DNA from 4 places in the Bradyrhizobium sp. HKCCYLS1011 genome. Region 1 is predicted to be linked to each of the others. Evidence: predicted binding sites of a transcription regulator. Region 1 holds the regulator's gene; each other region holds the start of a gene.
What was found. Region 1 encodes LexA, which represses DNA repair genes until DNA is damaged. Its sites were predicted from a motif close to TGTTCNNNNTGTGTTCNG; they were not measured.
Positions count from the first base shown of each region.

Region 2: the regulator LexA is predicted to act here: its motif matches at 2,276-2,293, upstream of ACQR1W_RS32070 (PA0069 family radical SAM protein).
Region 3: the regulator LexA is predicted to act here: its motif matches at 1,777-1,794, upstream of ACQR1W_RS19435 (putative DNA modification/repair radical SAM protein).
Region 4: the regulator LexA is predicted to act here: its motif matches at 2,442-2,459, upstream of ACQR1W_RS01255 (DUF3072 domain-containing protein).

Region 1 is NZ_JBNPTT010000009.1:5,724-9,931, forward strand. Features, by position in the region: gene ACQR1W_RS27530 (molybdopterin molybdotransferase MoeA) at 1-1,070, shown strand, start outside; gene lexA (transcriptional repressor LexA) at 1,246-1,944, shown strand; gene ACQR1W_RS27540 (hypothetical protein) at 2,221-2,661, shown strand; gene ACQR1W_RS27545 (hypothetical protein) at 2,737-2,985, shown strand; gene ACQR1W_RS27550 (hypothetical protein) at 3,172-3,540, opposite strand; gene ACQR1W_RS27555 (hypothetical protein) at 3,874-4,208, opposite strand, start outside.
Region 2 is NZ_JBNPTT010000011.1:168,222-172,429, reverse strand. Features, by position in the region: gene ACQR1W_RS32075 (phosphoketolase family protein) at 1-2,123, opposite strand, end outside; gene ACQR1W_RS32070 (PA0069 family radical SAM protein) at 2,316-3,488, shown strand; gene ACQR1W_RS32065 (ribonuclease HII) at 3,773-4,208, shown strand, end outside.
Region 3 is NZ_JBNPTT010000005.1:532,117-536,324, forward strand. Features, by position in the region: gene ACQR1W_RS19430 (UdgX family uracil-DNA binding protein) at 1-343, opposite strand, end outside; gene ACQR1W_RS19435 (putative DNA modification/repair radical SAM protein) at 455-1,693, opposite strand; gene ACQR1W_RS19440 (ImuA family protein) at 1,870-2,682, shown strand; gene ACQR1W_RS19445 (Y-family DNA polymerase) at 2,576-4,168, shown strand.
Region 4 is NZ_JBNPTT010000001.1:269,790-273,997, forward strand. Features, by position in the region: gene ACQR1W_RS01240 (glycoside hydrolase family 3 N-terminal domain-containing protein) at 1-951, shown strand, start outside; gene ACQR1W_RS01245 (hypothetical protein) at 979-1,266, opposite strand; gene ACQR1W_RS01250 (4'-phosphopantetheinyl transferase family protein) at 1,331-2,077, opposite strand; gene ACQR1W_RS01255 (DUF3072 domain-containing protein) at 2,200-2,394, opposite strand; gene ACQR1W_RS01260 (NUDIX hydrolase) at 2,573-2,959, shown strand; gene ACQR1W_RS01265 (hypothetical protein) at 2,971-3,360, opposite strand; gene ACQR1W_RS01270 (hypothetical protein) at 3,552-3,743, shown strand; gene ACQR1W_RS01275 (group II truncated hemoglobin) at 3,801-4,208, opposite strand, start outside.

The sequences.
Region 1 (4,208 bases):
AGGCGATGTCGGCGATGGACGGCTATGCGGTCCGCGCCGCGGATGCCGACCGCGCGCAGGCGCGGCTCAAGGTGATCGGCGAGATCGCGGCCGGTCGGCCGTTCGAACGTGCGCTCAGAGCGGGCGAAGCCGCGCGCATCTTCACCGGCGGCGTGGTGCCTGACGGGGCCGATGCGGTCGTAATCCAGGAAGACACCATCGCTGACGGCGATCACGTCACCCTCACCGAAGCGGCCAGACAGGGCCGCCACATCCGTCCCGCGGGTGCGGATTTCCGCGAGGGCGACGTGCTGCTCCAGTCCGGGCGCCGCCTGAGCGATCGCGACCTGTCGCTCGCAGCCAGCATGAACTATCCGGAGCTTCCGGTGCGCCGCCGGCCGAAGGTGGCGCTGCTCGCCACCGGCGACGAGCTGGTGATGCCGGGCTCCAGCCCCGAGCCTGGGCAGATCGTCTACTCCAACGGCTATGCTCTGCGCGCGCTGGCGCGCGCCGAAGGCGCAGAACCGATCGACCTCGGCATCGCCGCGGATACCTTGGACGCGACGGTCGCCGGCATTCGCCGCGCGCGCGAGGCGCAAGCCGACATCCTGATCACGACCGGCGGCGCTTCGGTCGGCGATCACGACCTGGTCAAGCAGGGGCTGGATGCTGAAGGCGTGGAGATGGCGTTCTGGAAGATCGCGATGCGCCCGGGCAAGCCGATGATGCATGGGCGCCTCGGCGCTATGCGCGTGATCGGTCTGCCCGGCAATCCCGTCTCCTCCTATGTCTGCAGCCTGTTGTTTCTGGTGCCGCTGATTCGGAAGCTGTTGGGGCTGGCGCAGATCCACCCCGCCCGCGAGACCGCTCTGCTCGGCCGCGACCTCGGCGCCAATGACGTCCGCGAGGACTATTTGCGCGCGCGACTCGAAGAGCGCGAAGACGGCACGCTGGTCGCCACTCCCGTCACGCATCAGGACTCCTCGCTGCTCGGAAATCTCGCGCTGTCCCAGGCTTTGGTGATCCGCCCCGCTTTTGCATCCGCAGCAAGTGCCGGCTCCACCTGCGAGATTCTGCGTCTGCCGGAATAAACCGGGCAGATTCTGACAGGCATCGTGCGCGCCATCTTCACTACAAATTAAGGATTGCAGAACACATATCGAACAGATAGTGTCCGTTCATGATTTGTTTCGAAGATGTTGCGGGCGCCGTGAAAAAGGTCGTCTCGAACAAGGACGACACGTCAACCCTGGGGATCTGGTCGAGATGCTGACGCGCAAACAGTACGAACTTCTGCGGTTCATCAACGAACGTCTGAAGGAAGCTGGCGTGCCGCCCTCCTTCGACGAGATGAAGGACGCACTCGATCTGCGCTCCAAGTCCGGCATCCACCGCCTGATCACGGCGCTCGAGGAGCGCGGCTTCATTCGTCGCCTGCCCAATCGCGCGCGCGCCATCGAGGTGATCAAGCTGCCCGAGCTGTCGCAAGCGGCGAACAATCGGCGCGGCTTCACACCCTCGGTGATCGAAGGCAATCTCGGCAAGGTGCGGACCAGCACGCCTGCGATCGACGACGGTGAGCGTCCGGTCGCGGTTCCGGTGATGGGCCGCATTGCCGCGGGCACGCCGATCGAAGCTTTGCAGACTCGCAGCCACACCATCAGCGTGCCCGCCGACATGCTCGGCACCGGTGAGCATTATGCGCTGGAGGTGCGCGGCGACTCGATGGTCGATGCCGGCATTCTCGACGGCGACATGGCGCTGATCCAGCGCAATGACTCAGCCGATACCGGCGACATCGTCGTGGCCCTGATCGACGACGAGGAAGCCACCCTGAAACGTTTTCGCCGTCGCGGCGCTTCGATTGCGCTCGAGCCGGCCAATACTGCTTATGAAGTCCGCATCCTGCCGCCCAACCGCGTCAAGATTCAGGGCAAGCTGGTCGGACTTTACCGAAAATACTGATTGTTTCGCGCGCGAGCTTCTCACAGGCTCGATTGCGCCGAGACCAGATTTGATCTGACGCGTTGGACGCCTGCTCCGACGACGGTGGTGATTGTGCGCTCTGAGAGTGAAGCAATGCGCTCAAACGGTTGTGATCACGAACGGCCGTAGACGGTGCAGATCAGCGCAGAATTGCCGTTAAGCACGCGCTAACATCGGGTTTGATGTCCACTCTGATAGAGGCCTGCGCCTGTCCGGGGGGAGCGTGGGTTGCTATCTCGAACGAGGAGCGATCCGATGTGTGACTATAGCCTGCATGCCGTTGCGTCCCGCCCTGCGAAGGTCGGGGAAACGCTGATCTCGACGACGTTCCGCGGAACTTCGACCCGCGGCTTCGCCTCCGAGAGCGAGCCGAATGTCGCCGTGTGTATGCTGCCCGGAACGGAATTGGCGTTTGCTGACGACGTCCGCTACGACAGCCGCTGGATCTGGACGCGCACGATCCGCGAACGCGTGGCCAAGTTCAACGCGATCGAGAAGCACGTGCCCGATCGCCATCACGACGCAATCGAATTCGCTGACGGCCGCCACGTGCTGGTAACGCAGCTCTGCGAAGGACAGCGCGTGACCGTGCTGCAGCTCCCGGTCGCCAAGCAGCCTGCCGAGCGCAAGCCGTTGGGCACGGAGGCAGCGAGCGGAAGCGAAGTGACGCCGGTGCGACGGATCTCGATTACCTGAGCTGAAGCGAAGACAAACAAATAGGAACATTCAGCCCTCGGCGGAAGTTGTGGTTCGCCGGGGGGAGAGTGGACCGTGGTCAACAAGATCAGTTGGCAGAAGGCCGGGCGCATCACTGAGCCCGGTCGTTACATGTTTACGTTCGGGTGGCTGACCGTGACGGCCGACGATCTCGCCATCTGGCAGCGACATCCCGATGCGCTCTTCACGCTGGTGGAACTTCCGCCGCCAGCGCAGTCCCCGTCTGACGATGACGAGGAGGACGAGACCTCCGAATATCATCTCGGCACGTTCGAGCTGCCGTCGGAGTCCGGTCAGAGCTAGCACCTCTACGCAGAGGTTGTGGTCCGATCGAACTGCATAGGTCGCGCGTGTCGCATGACTGGATATGGCCCCATCTCGGACATCCTCGATCGGCTCCGATGATGTCCGCTCCGGGGGTGAAACCAGAAGTAAGCGACGTGGAAGCGAATCGCCGCTTTTGAACCCGAAGCCGACGTTGGTGCTGGTCTAGAGACGCCTCCACTCCTGGACTACGATCTGGAAGTCGTCCTCATAGACAATCTTTCCCGGGTTCTTCGATCGGAGCAGCCGCACTGCGGTGCCGTGCTCCTCAAGGAGTGCCGCGATTTCCCACATCTTTTTGATCGATGGCTCCGCCGTGTCCTTAAACCACGAAACTGCTTCTGGTCCCCAGTTGCTCGTCGAGAATGGCGGACAAGGGAGATGGTCATTTAGCCAAGCGTAGGTGTCCTCAAGCCACTCCGTCTGATAGGAGGCGAGTTGTCCCCGGTCGCGAAGAAGCCGCGCCTCAGTAATGATACCCGTCAGCCAGCGGTGGTTCTCACCGTCGGCGCCGACCACAAACCGAACAAACATACCAATTCGCGCGCCTCCACCGGAGCAGCCGTGCCCGCAGACCGCCAACTGACGCAATCTACCACACGTGAGGTTTGACGAAGCGGGTCGAAACTATTGGCCCAGAGAACTCCGTAAAACAATCATACTGGAGCTGCGACTTTCACTTTCACATGGCGGCTTCGGGCCCCATGCTGCCTAGCCCGATGCTCATCGAAGCGTCGGCTGTCGAGTTATAGACCGGAAGCGGCTTGCACGGGTCAAAACCACTGGTTCTGATCCAAGGCGGACATTCGGCAGATGTAGAACTACGAGCAATCCGGACTCCGGGCCCGCTGCCATGGCCTCAACCCTCTAAATTCGGCCACGCATGATTTCGAGAAGTGCGCGCGTGGATGTGTTCTCAAGCGGGAATGCTGCGATCCATAAGCCTCGATAGCCGAAGAGCCGATTTGCCGTGCCCAAGAACCGGCCTACAAAATTTGTTCGTAGCGTACTCACGAATTGAGGATCCACGTCCAGAACAAGGCCTTTACCACGATAGTCCTTCGCAGACAGGATCGTAGACCACGGAATCCAGTCGGAGCTGATCCGGCTATCCTTGAAGCCATCCGGGGTCAAAAAGAGAACCGGCCGGCGCGGACCGAACAGCCTACCCGCTGACTGAATAGTAATCGGTCCGAACATGA
Region 2 (4,208 bases), on a different contig from region 1:
TTGTAGGTCAGCCGGTGGATGAGATGCGGATAGCCGTGATAGGCGAAGATCACCGGCTTGGTCGTGGTGAACATGCTGTCGAAGTCGCGATCGCTGAGCCCGTGCGGATGCTGGTCCTTCGGCTGCAAGGTCATGAGGTCGACGACGTTGACGACACGGATCTTCAGATCCGGCAGCTCCTTGCGCAGCAGGTCGACGGCCGCGAGCGTCTCCAAGGTCGGGATGTCGCCGGCGCACCCCATCACGACATCGGGCTCCTGGTCGGCGGGCTCGGTACCGGCCCACGACCAGATGCCGATGCCCGCCTCGCAATGCGTCGCGGCCTCTTTCATGGTCAGCCATTGTGGTGAGGGCTGCTTGCCGGCGACGATCACGTTGATGCGGTCATAGGTGCGCAGGCAGTGATCGGCGATCCACAGCAGCGTGTTCGCATCCGGTGGGAAGTAGGTGCGGACGATGTCGGCCTTCTTATTGGAGACGAGATCGACGAAGCCGGGGTCCTGGTGGCTGAAGCCATTATGATCCTGCCGCCAGACATGCGAGGTCAGCAGATAATTGAGCGAGGCGATCGGCCGGCGCCATGGCAGATGGCGCGAGACCTTCAGCCATTTGGCATGCTGATTGAACATGGAATCCACGATGTGGATGAAGGCCTCGTAGCAGGAGAACAAGCCGTGGCGTCCGGTGAGCAGATAGCCCTCGAGCCAGCCCTGACAGAGATGCTCGCTCAGGACTTCCATCACCCGGCCATCATGGGCGAGATGCACGTCGTAGGGCTCGATGCCCTCCATCCAGACCCGGTCGGTGGCATCGAACACCGCATCAAGCCGGTTGGAGGCGGTCTCGTCCGGACCCATGATGCGGAAGTGTCGAGCGTCCGCATTCAGCTTGACGACGTCGCGCAGGAGCTTGCCGAGTTCGCGCGTCGCTTCGGCCACGACCTGACCGGGTGAGGGGACGTTGACTTCGAACGCATGATAGTCCGGCAGTTTGAGTTCGCGCTTGAGCAGCCCGCCATTGGCATGCGGATTGGCGCCCATGCGCCGCGGTCCGCGCGGCGCCAACGCCTGCAGCTCCGGCACCAGCCGCCCCTCGCTGTCGAACAGCTTGTCCGGCTGATAGCTCTTCATCCAGGATTCGAGCAGCGCGAGATGCTCGGCCTTGCCGCGCGGATCCGCAATCGGCACCTGATGGGCGCGCCAGAAGCCTTCGACCTTGAGCCCATCGACCTCCTTCGGCCCGGTCCAGCCCTTCGGGCTGCGCAGCACGATCATGGGCCATTTCGGCCGATGCACATCTGCGCCTGACTGGCGCGCGCTCTGCTGGATCGAGCGGATGCTGGCGAGCGCGACGTCGAGCGCATCCGCCATCATCCGATGCATCGCCTTCGGTTCGTCGCCTTCGACGAACAAGGGTTCATAACCATAGCCTTCGAACAGCTTGCGGACCTCGGTGTCGCTCATGCGGCCGAGCACGGTCGGATTGGCGATCTTGTAGCCGTTGAGGTGCAGGATCGGCAGCACCGCGCCGTCATGCGCCGGGTTCAAGAACTTGTTGGAGTGCCATGATGCTGCCAGCGGTCCGGTCTCGGCTTCGCCGTCGCCGACGACGCAGGCGACGATCAGGTCGGGATTGTCGAACGCGGCGCCATAGGCATGAACCAGCGCGTAACCGAGCTCGCCGCCCTCATGGATCGAGCCTGGCGTCTCCGGCGCCGCATGGCTCGGAATGCCGCCGGGAAAGGAGAACTGCCGGAACAGCTTGCGTAGGCCGTCGGCATCGCGCGCGATGTCCGGATAGATCTCGCTATAGGTGCCTTCGAGATAGGTGTTGGCGACCATGCCCGGCCCGCCATGGCCGGGGCCGCAGATATAGATGACGTTGAGGTCCTGCGCGCGGATCGCCCGGTTCAGATGCGCATAGATGAAGTTGAGCCCGGGCGTGGTGCCCCAGTGCCCGAGCAGGCGCGGCTTGATGTGTTCGGGCCGCAGCGGCTCGCGCAGCAGCGGATTGTCCAACAGATAGATCTGCCCGACCGACAGGTAATTCGCCGCGCGCCAGTAGCGGTCGAGCAGGTCGAGGTCGTCAGCCAGGATGTTTTGCTCGGTGGGGGTGATTTGCATGAGACCTCGCTGACCTCTTCCGTTTCGGGTGGCACACGGAAAGAGTGGCGGCGGACCGCCTCGTTCCATCGTGACGGTAGGATAGAACGGGATTGTGATAGCCGGCCTTGCGCTGGCGCAGAGCTTCGATCTTTTGTTCTTTGTTTGTGTTTTGTTCTTGATTTGTTCGGAGGTCGTGTTATGTCTTGGCCCATGAGCCGAGCATCTTCACATGCCCTCAAGCACCCGCCGGTCAAGGCGCCCTCCGAGCCGGCGGGTGCGTCCCAAGCTGCGGCCGATTTGCCCGAGCTTGCGGTCGCCATCGAGCGCGGCCGGCGACGGGGCCGGGGCGCACAATCCAATGCCAGCGGCCGTTACGAGGCTGAGGCGCGGGTCGTCTTCGACGACGGCTGGCAGAGCCTGGACGACCTGCCGCCGTTCAAGACCACGGTCGCGACCGACACCTCGCGCAAGGTCATCACCCGCAACGACTCGCCCGATATCGGTTTCGACCGATCGATCAATCCGTATCGGGGCTGTGAGCACGGCTGCGTCTACTGCTTCGCGCGGCCGACCCATGCCTTTCTCGGCCTGTCGCCGGGGCTCGATTTCGAATCCAAACTGTTCGTGAAGCCGGATGCTCCGGCGCTGCTGGAGAAGGAGCTTTCGGCGGCCGGCTACGAGCCGCGGATGATCGCGATCGGCACCAACACGGATCCGTATCAGCCGATCGAGCGCGAGCGGAAGGTCATGCGCGGCATCCTCGAGGTGCTGGAGCGGGTCGGTCATCCCGTCGGGATCGTCACCAAGTCGGCGCTGGTTGTGCGTGACGCCGACATCCTGGCGCGGATGGCCAAGAAAAATCTCGCCAAGGTCGCGATCTCGGTGACGACCTTGGACCCGAAGCTGGCGCGGACCATGGAGCCGCGGGCCTCGACGCCATCGAAGCGATTGGAAGCGCTGCAGCTTCTGTCCAAGGCCGGCATCCCGACCACGGTGATGGTGGCGCCGGTGATCCCGGCGCTGAACGACAGCGAGATCGAGCGCATTCTCGACGCGGCGGCCCATGCCGGCGTCAAGGAAGCCGCCTACGTTCTGCTGCGGCTGCCACTGGAGGTCCGCGACTTGTTCCGGGAATGGCTGCTCGAACATTACCCCGACCGCTATCGCCATGTCTTCACGCTGATCCGCGATATGCGCGGCGGCCGTGATTACGACTCGCAATGGGGCACCCGGATGAAGGGGACAGGGCCGATGGCTTGGATGATCGGACGCCGCTTCGAGATCGCCTGCGAGAAGCTGGGGCTGAACAAGCGCCGCGCGAAGCTGACGACGGATCATTTCGTCCGGCCGAAAGGCGGCGGTCAGCAACTCAGCCTCTTTTGAGCATTTCGGAGCATCTGTGTTGAAACGGCCGCGGTAGGTCGTGCGCGCTTGCAGTGCGAAGTGATGCCGGGATAGTAATCTACCGCCTGTCACAGGAGACTATCTGCATCTGGCGGTTGCGGTCGAAAATGCAGGAACTACCCGGTGATTGGAAAGAGGGGCAAGCCGTTGAGCCGCCTGCCTCTACCATCTCTCTCGAATGAGAAGTGCAAGAGCGTTGAATAGCGGGAATTGCGCGCAGTTCCTGGTTGCGTTGGCGGTATCCGTTGAGCACGATCCCGGCCATGATTCGGGATCAAGCCAAGAAGCCGGGCGCGCCTGCCAAAGCCGGAAAGAGCGGCTCCGAGGCCGCGTCTAAGGCGCGTGACGTCGCTGAGGCAAAGCCGGCCAAGGGCGTCATCGCCGTGGCGCCGCCGAGCTTCCGCCGCGAGCGCGCGCTGTTGAAGCAGGGGATCTGGCCGGTCGCGGGCTGCGACGAGGCGGGACGTGGGCCGCTGGCAGGTCCGGTGGTCGCGGCCGCTGTGGTGCTCGACCCCAAGCGCATTCCCAAAGGGCTGGACGATTCGAAGCGGTTGACAGCCGAGGAGCGCGAGGCGCTGTTCGAGAAGATCTGCAAGACCTCGGCCTTTGCCGTGGCCTTTGCATCGCCTCAGCGAATCGATCGTGACAACATCCTGCGGGCGTCGTTGTGGGCGCTCTCGCGCGCGGTCAGGGCGCTGC
Region 3 (4,208 bases), on a different contig from region 1:
GTGCCATCGCATGGGCCTGCGCGACGTCGGGATCGGTCGCGATCGTCATCAGGTCATGGTTCGACCGCAGCCGCCACAACAGCCGATACAGCAGGCCGAAGCGGCTTCGATCCCGATGCAGGATGACGGATTGTGCCAGCTCGACGAAGGACGCCGGCACCGAGAACGTCCCTTCGGGGACCTCCGGCAGCGTCGTCTCGGCCTGGTCATCGAACAGATCGGCCGTCTCGCCCTGCACACGCCAGGTCACGTCCGCCGGCTTGACGTTGTTCATCGCCAACGCTCGCGCCGCTTGGCGCCAGCCGTCGAAATCGGTGTCGCTGTCGAGCGTGACGATGTGCATGTGGCGCTTGCTCTCCACTTCGTCATTGCGAGGAGCCGAAGGCAACGAAGCAATCCAAAATCGTCGTCTGGCTCCTGGATTGCTTCGGGGCTTCGCCCCTCGCAATGACGGCTAAAATCCAAATCCCAATTGCTGCGGCTTCGGCCGAAGCCGTGTCCGCAAGCCAGCGGCATCGAGAGTGGCCGGTGCCGGACGGTGGTCTGAGAGAACGATGAACGGCAGCGCCTTGTTCCGGATCACATGCAGCCGGGCAAGGTCGGCGAGCCGGATCGAGGTCGAACGGCGCGTGGCAATGATGCGCTCGACCGTGCGGGTGCCGAAGCCCGGCACCCGCAACAGCTCCTCGCGGCTGGCTTTGTTCACATCGAGCGGAAAGCGGTCGCGGTGGCGCAGGGCCCAGGCGAGCTTGGGATCGATGTCGAGCGGCAGCATGCCGGCGCCCTCGTCGACGATCTCCTCGGCGTCGAAGCCATAGAAGCGCATCAGCCAGTCGGCCTGATAGAGCCGATGCTCGCGCACCAGAGGCGGCGCCTGCAGGGGCAGCGCGCGGCTCGCATCGGGGATCGGGCTGAAAGCCGAATAGTAGACGCGCCTGAGCTTGTAGGCGCCGTAGAGATTGGCTGACGTCGATAAGATCGTGCGATCGTCCGCGCTGTCGGCGCCGATGATCATCTGCGTGCTCTGGCCTGCGGGGGCAAAGCGCGGCGGCCTGGCTTTGCGGACCGTCTTCTTCGCATCATCGGCTTCATCGAGCTTGAGGCGGAGCCGTCCCATGGTGCGGCGGATCGCGCGCTGGTCTTTTTCCGGCGCGAGTTGTGTCAGGCTTGTTTCCAGCGGCGTCTCGATATTGATGCTGAGCCTGTCGGCATATTTGCCGGCGTCCGCGATCAGCGCGTCATCGGCCTCGGGGATGGTCTTGAGATGGATATAGCCGCGGAAGTGATGCTCCTCGCGCAGTTTGCGCGCGACTGAGACCACTTGCTCCATCGTGTAGTCGGGGCTGCGAATGATGCCGGAAGAAAGGAACAGGCCTTCGATGTAGTTGCGGCGATAGAAGTCGATCGTGAGCTTCACGACCTCGTCCACCGTGAAGCGTGCGCGCGGCACGTTGGACGAGGCGCGATTGACGCAATAGAGGCAATCGTAATTGCAGGCATTGGTCAGCAGGATCTTGAGCAGCGAAATGCAGCGGCCGTCCGGCGCATAGGAATGGCAGATGCCCATGCCGGGCGCGGTCGAGCCGAGACCCTTGCCGTCACTGGAATCCCGCATCTCGGTACCGCTGGAGGCGCAGGAGGCATCGTACTTTGCCGCATCGGCCAGGATCTCCAGTTTACGCGTCAGCTCCATCCTTCTGAATCCCTTTGATTCTCTTAGATGAATCCCATCCGGGGTAATCCCGATTGACTCATCCCGTGACGTTAGCTTTATATTAGAACGTATCATGAACAAAGAGGTTCGTTGCGGGTTCAACTGCCAGGGACTGCAGAGGCTCGTAACGACAAGGATGTGAGGAACGGCGACGCATGACCGGCGCACGCATGGACACGCTTGCGCGTTTGCGCAGCCGCATCGCTCGCCTTGAGGCGGGCGAGGGCGCGCTGGACACGCGCCGTGCCGCGCTCGGCCATCACGAGGTCGACGCGACCTTGCAGGGCGGGCTCGCCCTTGGTGCGCTGCACGAGGTGTTTGCGCCGAGCGGAGCGCAGGCTGTGGCCGCGACCGGTTTTGTCTTTGGTCTTGCGGCGCGCGTCTCGGCACAGCGGCCGCTGGTCTTTATCCGGCAGGATTTTGCCGAGCGCGAAAGTGGCGCGCTGTCGCCATGCGGGCTGGCCGAGCTCGGGCTTGATCCGCGCGCGCTCGTCATTGTGCGCGCGCCCGATCTCGACACTGCGCTCCGCACATCAGCCGATGCGCTCGCCTGCGATGCGCTGGGTGCGGTGCTGCTGGAGGTGTGGGGCGAGACCAAAAAGCTCGATCTCGTCGCCAGCCGCAAACTGACGCTCGCGGCCCAAGCTTCAGGGGTTACCGGGCTGGTGCTGCGGACCGCCGCCGAACCCATCCCTTCGACCGCGGAGACGCGCTGGATCGTGCGCACCGCGCCCTCGTTGGCCTCTGCACCTTTGATGCCTGCGGCGCCTTGGGCCGCCTGGGGCGCGCCGTGCTTCGACGTCGAACTCATTCGCAACCGTCACGGCCAGACCGGGCGATGGATCATGGAGTGGAGCTGCGATGACCAGTGTTTCAGCCAGCCGGCGGCGGATTCTCAGCCTGTGGCTGCCACGCCTGCCGATCGACCGCATCAAGCGAAAGCTGTCATCCACAAGCGCTACGCCTGATGACGGCAAGCCGAATGTCGTCGTCATCAAGGAGGGCAACGCATGGCTGATCCATTCGCTGGACGACGTCGCGGCGCGCTATGGGCTCTCACACGCTCTCCCGCTCGCCAATGCGCGCGCGATCTGTCCCGACCTCGTGGTGCACGAGGCCGACACGGCCGCCGACGCCAAGACCCTGGAGGACATCGCCGATTGGTGCGACCGTTTCACGCCGCTGGTGGCGCTCGATCCGCCGCATGGTCTTGCGCTCGACATCACCGGCTGTGCCCATCTGTTCGGCGGCGAGGCCATGCTGATGAAGCTGTTGTGCGACGCGCTGACCGCGCGCGGCTTCACGGTGTCAGCCGCGATCGCCTCGAATGCGATCTGCGCCCGTACATTGAACCACCATGTCCATGGTCGCATCGTACCCGAGGGCGAGGAGGCGGCGCTCGTCAGTCCGCTGCCGGTGGCCGCGCTCGGCGCCGGCGAAGCGATCACGCTGGGCCTGCGTCGCGCCGGGCTGAAGACCATCGGCGATGTCGCATCCCGCGGCCGCCACGAGATATCAGCGCGTTTCGGTAGCGCCTTCACCCGCATCCTGGCGCAGGCGCTGGGCGAGGGCGATGCGCCGATCAGCCCGCGGAAAGCCCCGCCCGACTACATCGTTGAAAAGCGCTTTGCCGAGCCGGTGGCGACCGACACCGTGATTGCCGCCAGCCTCTCCAGCCTTGCCGCCATGCTGGTGGCGGCGATGGCGCAGCAGGGCAAGGGCGCGCGGCGGCTGGAAGCTTATTTCTTCCGCACCGACGGCGTGGTGCGCATGATCGCGGTCGACACCGGCCGGCCGGTGACGGAGACGCGCGTGATCGACCGGCTGTTTCGCGAGCGGCTGGACGCGTTGAGCGATCCGCTCGATCCCGGCTTCGGCTTCGACCTGATCCGGCTGTGTGCCAGCCGCAGCGAGATCGTGGTGCAGGAGCAGCGCGATCTCGACGCCCATGTCCATGACAATGACGAGCTCGCCGCGCTGATCGACCGCATCGCCGCACGGATCGGGGGCAAGCGCGTCGTCGTGCATCTGCCGGAGGATACCCACATTCCGGAACGTGCGGCGCTGCCGGTGCCGGCGCAGCAGCACCTCGCCGCTGCCTTGCACGCGGACTGGCCAGCGCGCGTCGAGAGCGAGCCGCCGCTGCGGCCCTTGCGCCTTTTTGATCGTCCAGAAGAAATCCAGGTGGTCGCCCAAGTGCCTGATGGTCCGCCCGCGCGCTTCGTCTGGCGGCGTGCCGCGCATGCGGTGGTGCGCGCCGAGGGGCCGGAACGGATCGCGATGGAATGGTGGCGGCCGGAGGGGCAGGGGCTGACGCGGGATTATTTCCGCATCGAGGACGAGCATGGCCTGCGGTTCTGGCTCTACCGCGACGGGCTCTATGATCGCGAGATCGATCCGAAGACGGGCGAGCCGGTGCAGCCCGCCTGGTACATGCATGGTCTGTTCGCATGAGCGTCAGGGCGGTCGCACATATCTCGCGGCGCACTCGCTG
Region 4 (4,208 bases), on a different contig from region 1:
CGAACCGCAGCCGAGCTCAAGGGCGAGATCGCGGAGCTGCAGGCGGCGCGCGTCGGCGCTGGTTTGCCGCCCCTGATCGTTGCTGCCGACCAGGAGGGCGGCGTCGTCGCGCACCTGTCACCGCCATTGCCGCGTGAGGACGCGCTCTCGACCCTTGCCGATCTCGCGTCAGAGCCGCGCCGCCGTGCGGCCGAGGCGCTCGGACGCCGCCAGGGTGCGGCGCTTGCCGAGATGGGGGTCACGCTCAACCTGGCGCCGGTGCTGGATTTGCGTCCCGATCGGAGCCGGACCCGTTTCGACTTCAATACGCTGATCGGTCAACGCGCAATTTCTGATGATCCCACTGTCGTCAGCGAGATTGCGACCAACTATGTGCGCGGCCTTGCGGCCAGCGGCGTCGGCGCCGCGGTGAAGCACTTTCCCGGCCTTGGGCGGGTGACGGCCGATACGCATCACTTCGCGGCACGACTGAACACGCCGACGGCAGAGCTCGAGGGTGCGGACTGGCGCCCATTCCACGATGTTATCGAGAGCACGAGCGCGGTGTTGATGGTCGGCCACGTCATCCTGGAGTCCATCGATCCGGATCGTCCGGCCTCGCATTCGAAAGCGGTGCTCGATGGTTTGATCAGGCACGCCTGGAATTACGACGGCGTCATCATCACCGACGATCTTGTGATGGGCGCGATCTATGGCGGCGACGTCTGCAAGGCGGTGGTGGAAGCGCTGAACGGCGGAGCTGACCTCTTGCTCGTCGCCTATGATGGCGCGCAGTTCTACCGCATCTTCGGCTGCGCGCGCCGGGCGCTCGAACACGGCCAACTTGATTTGATTGCGTTGGCGCGCAGTGAGGAGCGGCTGCGACGCCGGCTGGGAAAGCCTGTCGAAACATCAGCGCCCGGCGTCGTGGAGAGCCGCATGCGCGGACCGACCTCGCGGGCGGGCTTCTGAAGAAAGGTCGCGGCGTGAGCGACCGGATCAGCGCTGGCCGTTGCCGGTCCAATCGCGCCAGGACACGCTGGACAGACTGCGCAGATCAGTTCCGAGCGGCCGCCGCGTCTGCCGGTCGTGCTGGGCAACGACCTGTTCGGATTCGCGGATCTTCTCCTTGAGTTCGGAAAGCTGCCGCTTGGCCCCTTCGAAGGCCTTGGAGTCAGCACTCTCGCCGACCGTGAACCGTGCGGTCTCGATCTGTCTCAGCGCCGCACGGTTCTTCTTGAGCTGTGCGCGATGCCAGGCGATCCTGCTGTCACTGTCCGCAACCATGCTGAACTCCTCGGTCAGCCCAAGAGTAAACAAGCGAAAGGTGATTCGCGACAGTTTCGGGCGTTCATCGGACCGTACCCTCAAGGATGGTCATCTCTCCGTTTTCGATATGCACGCGCGATACGGAAACCACCGTCTGCGGAGGTCCCGACCGGATCGCCATTGCGAGCGCGTGGTTTGGAGTAGGCTGATCCTCGATAAATCTCCATCTCGCCGCTTCGGTCGGATCGTCCGGATGAAACCTGACCGCTGTGGGATTGAACGAAAAGCTGAAACTATCGAGCGCGCGGTTCAGGCCTTCGCCCGTGGCTTTGATCAGCGCCTCCTTCAATGTCCAAAAACGGAAAAAAGTCTGCGTCCGCTGCGCGAGAGGCGCAGCGCGCATCAGGGCCACTTCGTCGGCGCTGAAATACCGCTCGGCGATGTCGAGCTCTGCGCGTTCAGGCGCGATCCGTTCCACATCGACTCCCATCTCGATGCCATGGCCGACCGCGCAGGCAACGAGTCCCTTGGTATGTGACAGATTGAAAGTAACGCCGAGCGAACTGAGTGCCGGAGCGATGGACGGCTTGCCATATCGTTCGGTCGTAAATTGCCAGGCCTCAGGAGCCAAGGGCGCGGCGCGGCTTAGCGCGTAGCGGAGCAGCCAGTGGGCGGCGATGTAGATCTCGCGGTCGACATCGAAATAGAAGCGATCGGCCCGGGCGCACTCCTGCTCGTCCAGGCAGATGCGCCAGCGGGCCAGCAGCGCGGGCAGTGGTGCCTCGACTTGCATCAGCCAAAGCTGGATGTCATTTCGTTCCGCGGTCATACCGGTGTCATGCCAGATCAGCGCGGCCTAATTCGAGGCCCGCGCGACACTGTGCCCCTCAACTCCGGAAGAACGAAGAAGAAGTTTTCGAAGGGGGCGACTTGCCCCCTCAAACCGCCGCGCTAGTTGTCGATCCCGGCTTGCGCACGCAGATGATCGATTAATTCGGATGCCTCGGCTTTGGTCACCTTCCGCTCGCTGGGGTCAGGAGCATGGGCCTGCTCGCTCAGGGTCTTGAGATACGACGCCTGCGCACCGGTCATGGGGTCATCACCGGACACCCAATCCTGCGGATCCTTCTCCGTATTGTCGGTCATTCGAACCTCCAAATTGCTCACACACCTCAACGGCGGCAATACCCAAATGTTCCTAATATGTTCTCTTCGTGCGAGGTGTGGACAGCCGCCAGGTTGCGACACGATTTTGGATCGCGAAATCAAGCAGAACCTGCGAAAATGCCGACCATTATTCGATCAGGAGATGCTCTGAAGGGAAATGGCGAAGTCATCCAAGCTCGTTGCCGTCCGGCGCGGCAAGGTTCTCCTGGTGCGGCGGCGAGCCGACGGCTTGTGGATGTTTCCGGGTGGGCGTAAGCGGCCGCGGGAGACCGACAAGGAGTGTCTCAAGCGCGAGATCAAGGAGGAGCTGCCCAAGCTCAAGCTCGGTCGCCTGCAGCTCTGGAAGGAGCTCAAGGCCAGGAATAAGCGTTCTGGACGGAAGATGAACGACGCGATCTTCATCGCCAAGGACGCCAAGGGCCGGCTCGAGATCGGGGACGCCAGGGAGCTCGATCGCGCCGACTGGCAGAAGCCTCGCGCAGTGCGCCTGACCGCAACCTCGCGCTACATCTGCGACCGGCTGTTTCCGAAGGAGCGCGATTAAAAGGCCCGTGTTCAGACGGGATGGGGACGCTTGGAGGCGGGGCCCGGCGATGGCGAAAGGTCGGGCATCGATGCGGGCAGGACCGATTGCGGCCGGCGCTTTGACCGGTACCAGGTTTGGACGTTGAGGACGCCGCCGACAATCAGCAGCGGCGCGACGGCGATGATCGCCAGCAGCGGCGAGAGCGGCTTGGGCGTGATCATTTCGAGTACCATCTCGGATGCCATCCAGACCGTTGCGAACGCCACCGCAAAATCGAGCGGCGGAATCCGCAGCCAATACAGGACAGCCGTGGCGATGATGGCCGGGGCCAATGCCGGGCCGATCATATAGACGGTCAGCTCGACCGGGGTCAGGGCGTCGAGCAGCATAGAGGCCAGGAGCCACAGGCTGACGAACATGACGACGGCATCGATATGTCTCACGCGCCACCTCCGCTGTGACAATTGGGCGCAATGAATTTGTCGGGCTTGTGACCCCGTTCGTCAAGCAGGACGCGTTTTGTTCGCGGCTGTCGCGGCCGAACGGCTGTCGCCGAGGTGCGAATTGACCTTCGCCTGGAACGCTTGCCCGCGATTTGCGTTAACAGTCCATGTCGGACAAGATTGCAGACCGGACCCCGCGGATTCTGACACCCGAAGAGCGCCGCGCCCGCGATGCGGCGCGCAGGGCCGATGCCGAGCAGGCGATGCGCGAATATCGCGAGGCGCAGCGGGCATTTCACGCCAACCGCGAACGCCTCAGGGCGGAGCGGCTCGCGCGCGAGGCTCAGAAGGCGCAGTAGCATGTCACCGCCTGGCGCGGCGACTGATGCAAACTTTCCTTAACCGAGTACGCGTGGTCAGCGGCTGCGCAAGACGTTGGCCATGCGCTGGAAGGCTTGATCGAGCAGGGCGCGCATGTCCGCCGGCAGATCGCAATCGTCCATCGCCGCGCGCATGCATTTCATCCATTCATCGCGTTCGACCTCGCCGATCGGATAAGGCCGATGCGCCGACATGATGCAACGGTGTGGGGTGCGGTCGAAATAGAGCGGCGGGCCGCCGAGCCAGCCGCTCAGGAATTCGAACAGCATCTGTCTGATCGGGCCGAGGTCTGCTCCATGCATGGCGCGGATGCGCTGCGCAGCCGGATCGCTATCCATGATCTCGTAGAAGCGATCGGCGAGCCGCCGCACGATGGGCTCGCCGCCGATCAACTCATAGGGCGTGGCTTCGGGGATTGCGGCGTCATCTGTGGCGTCGGCTGA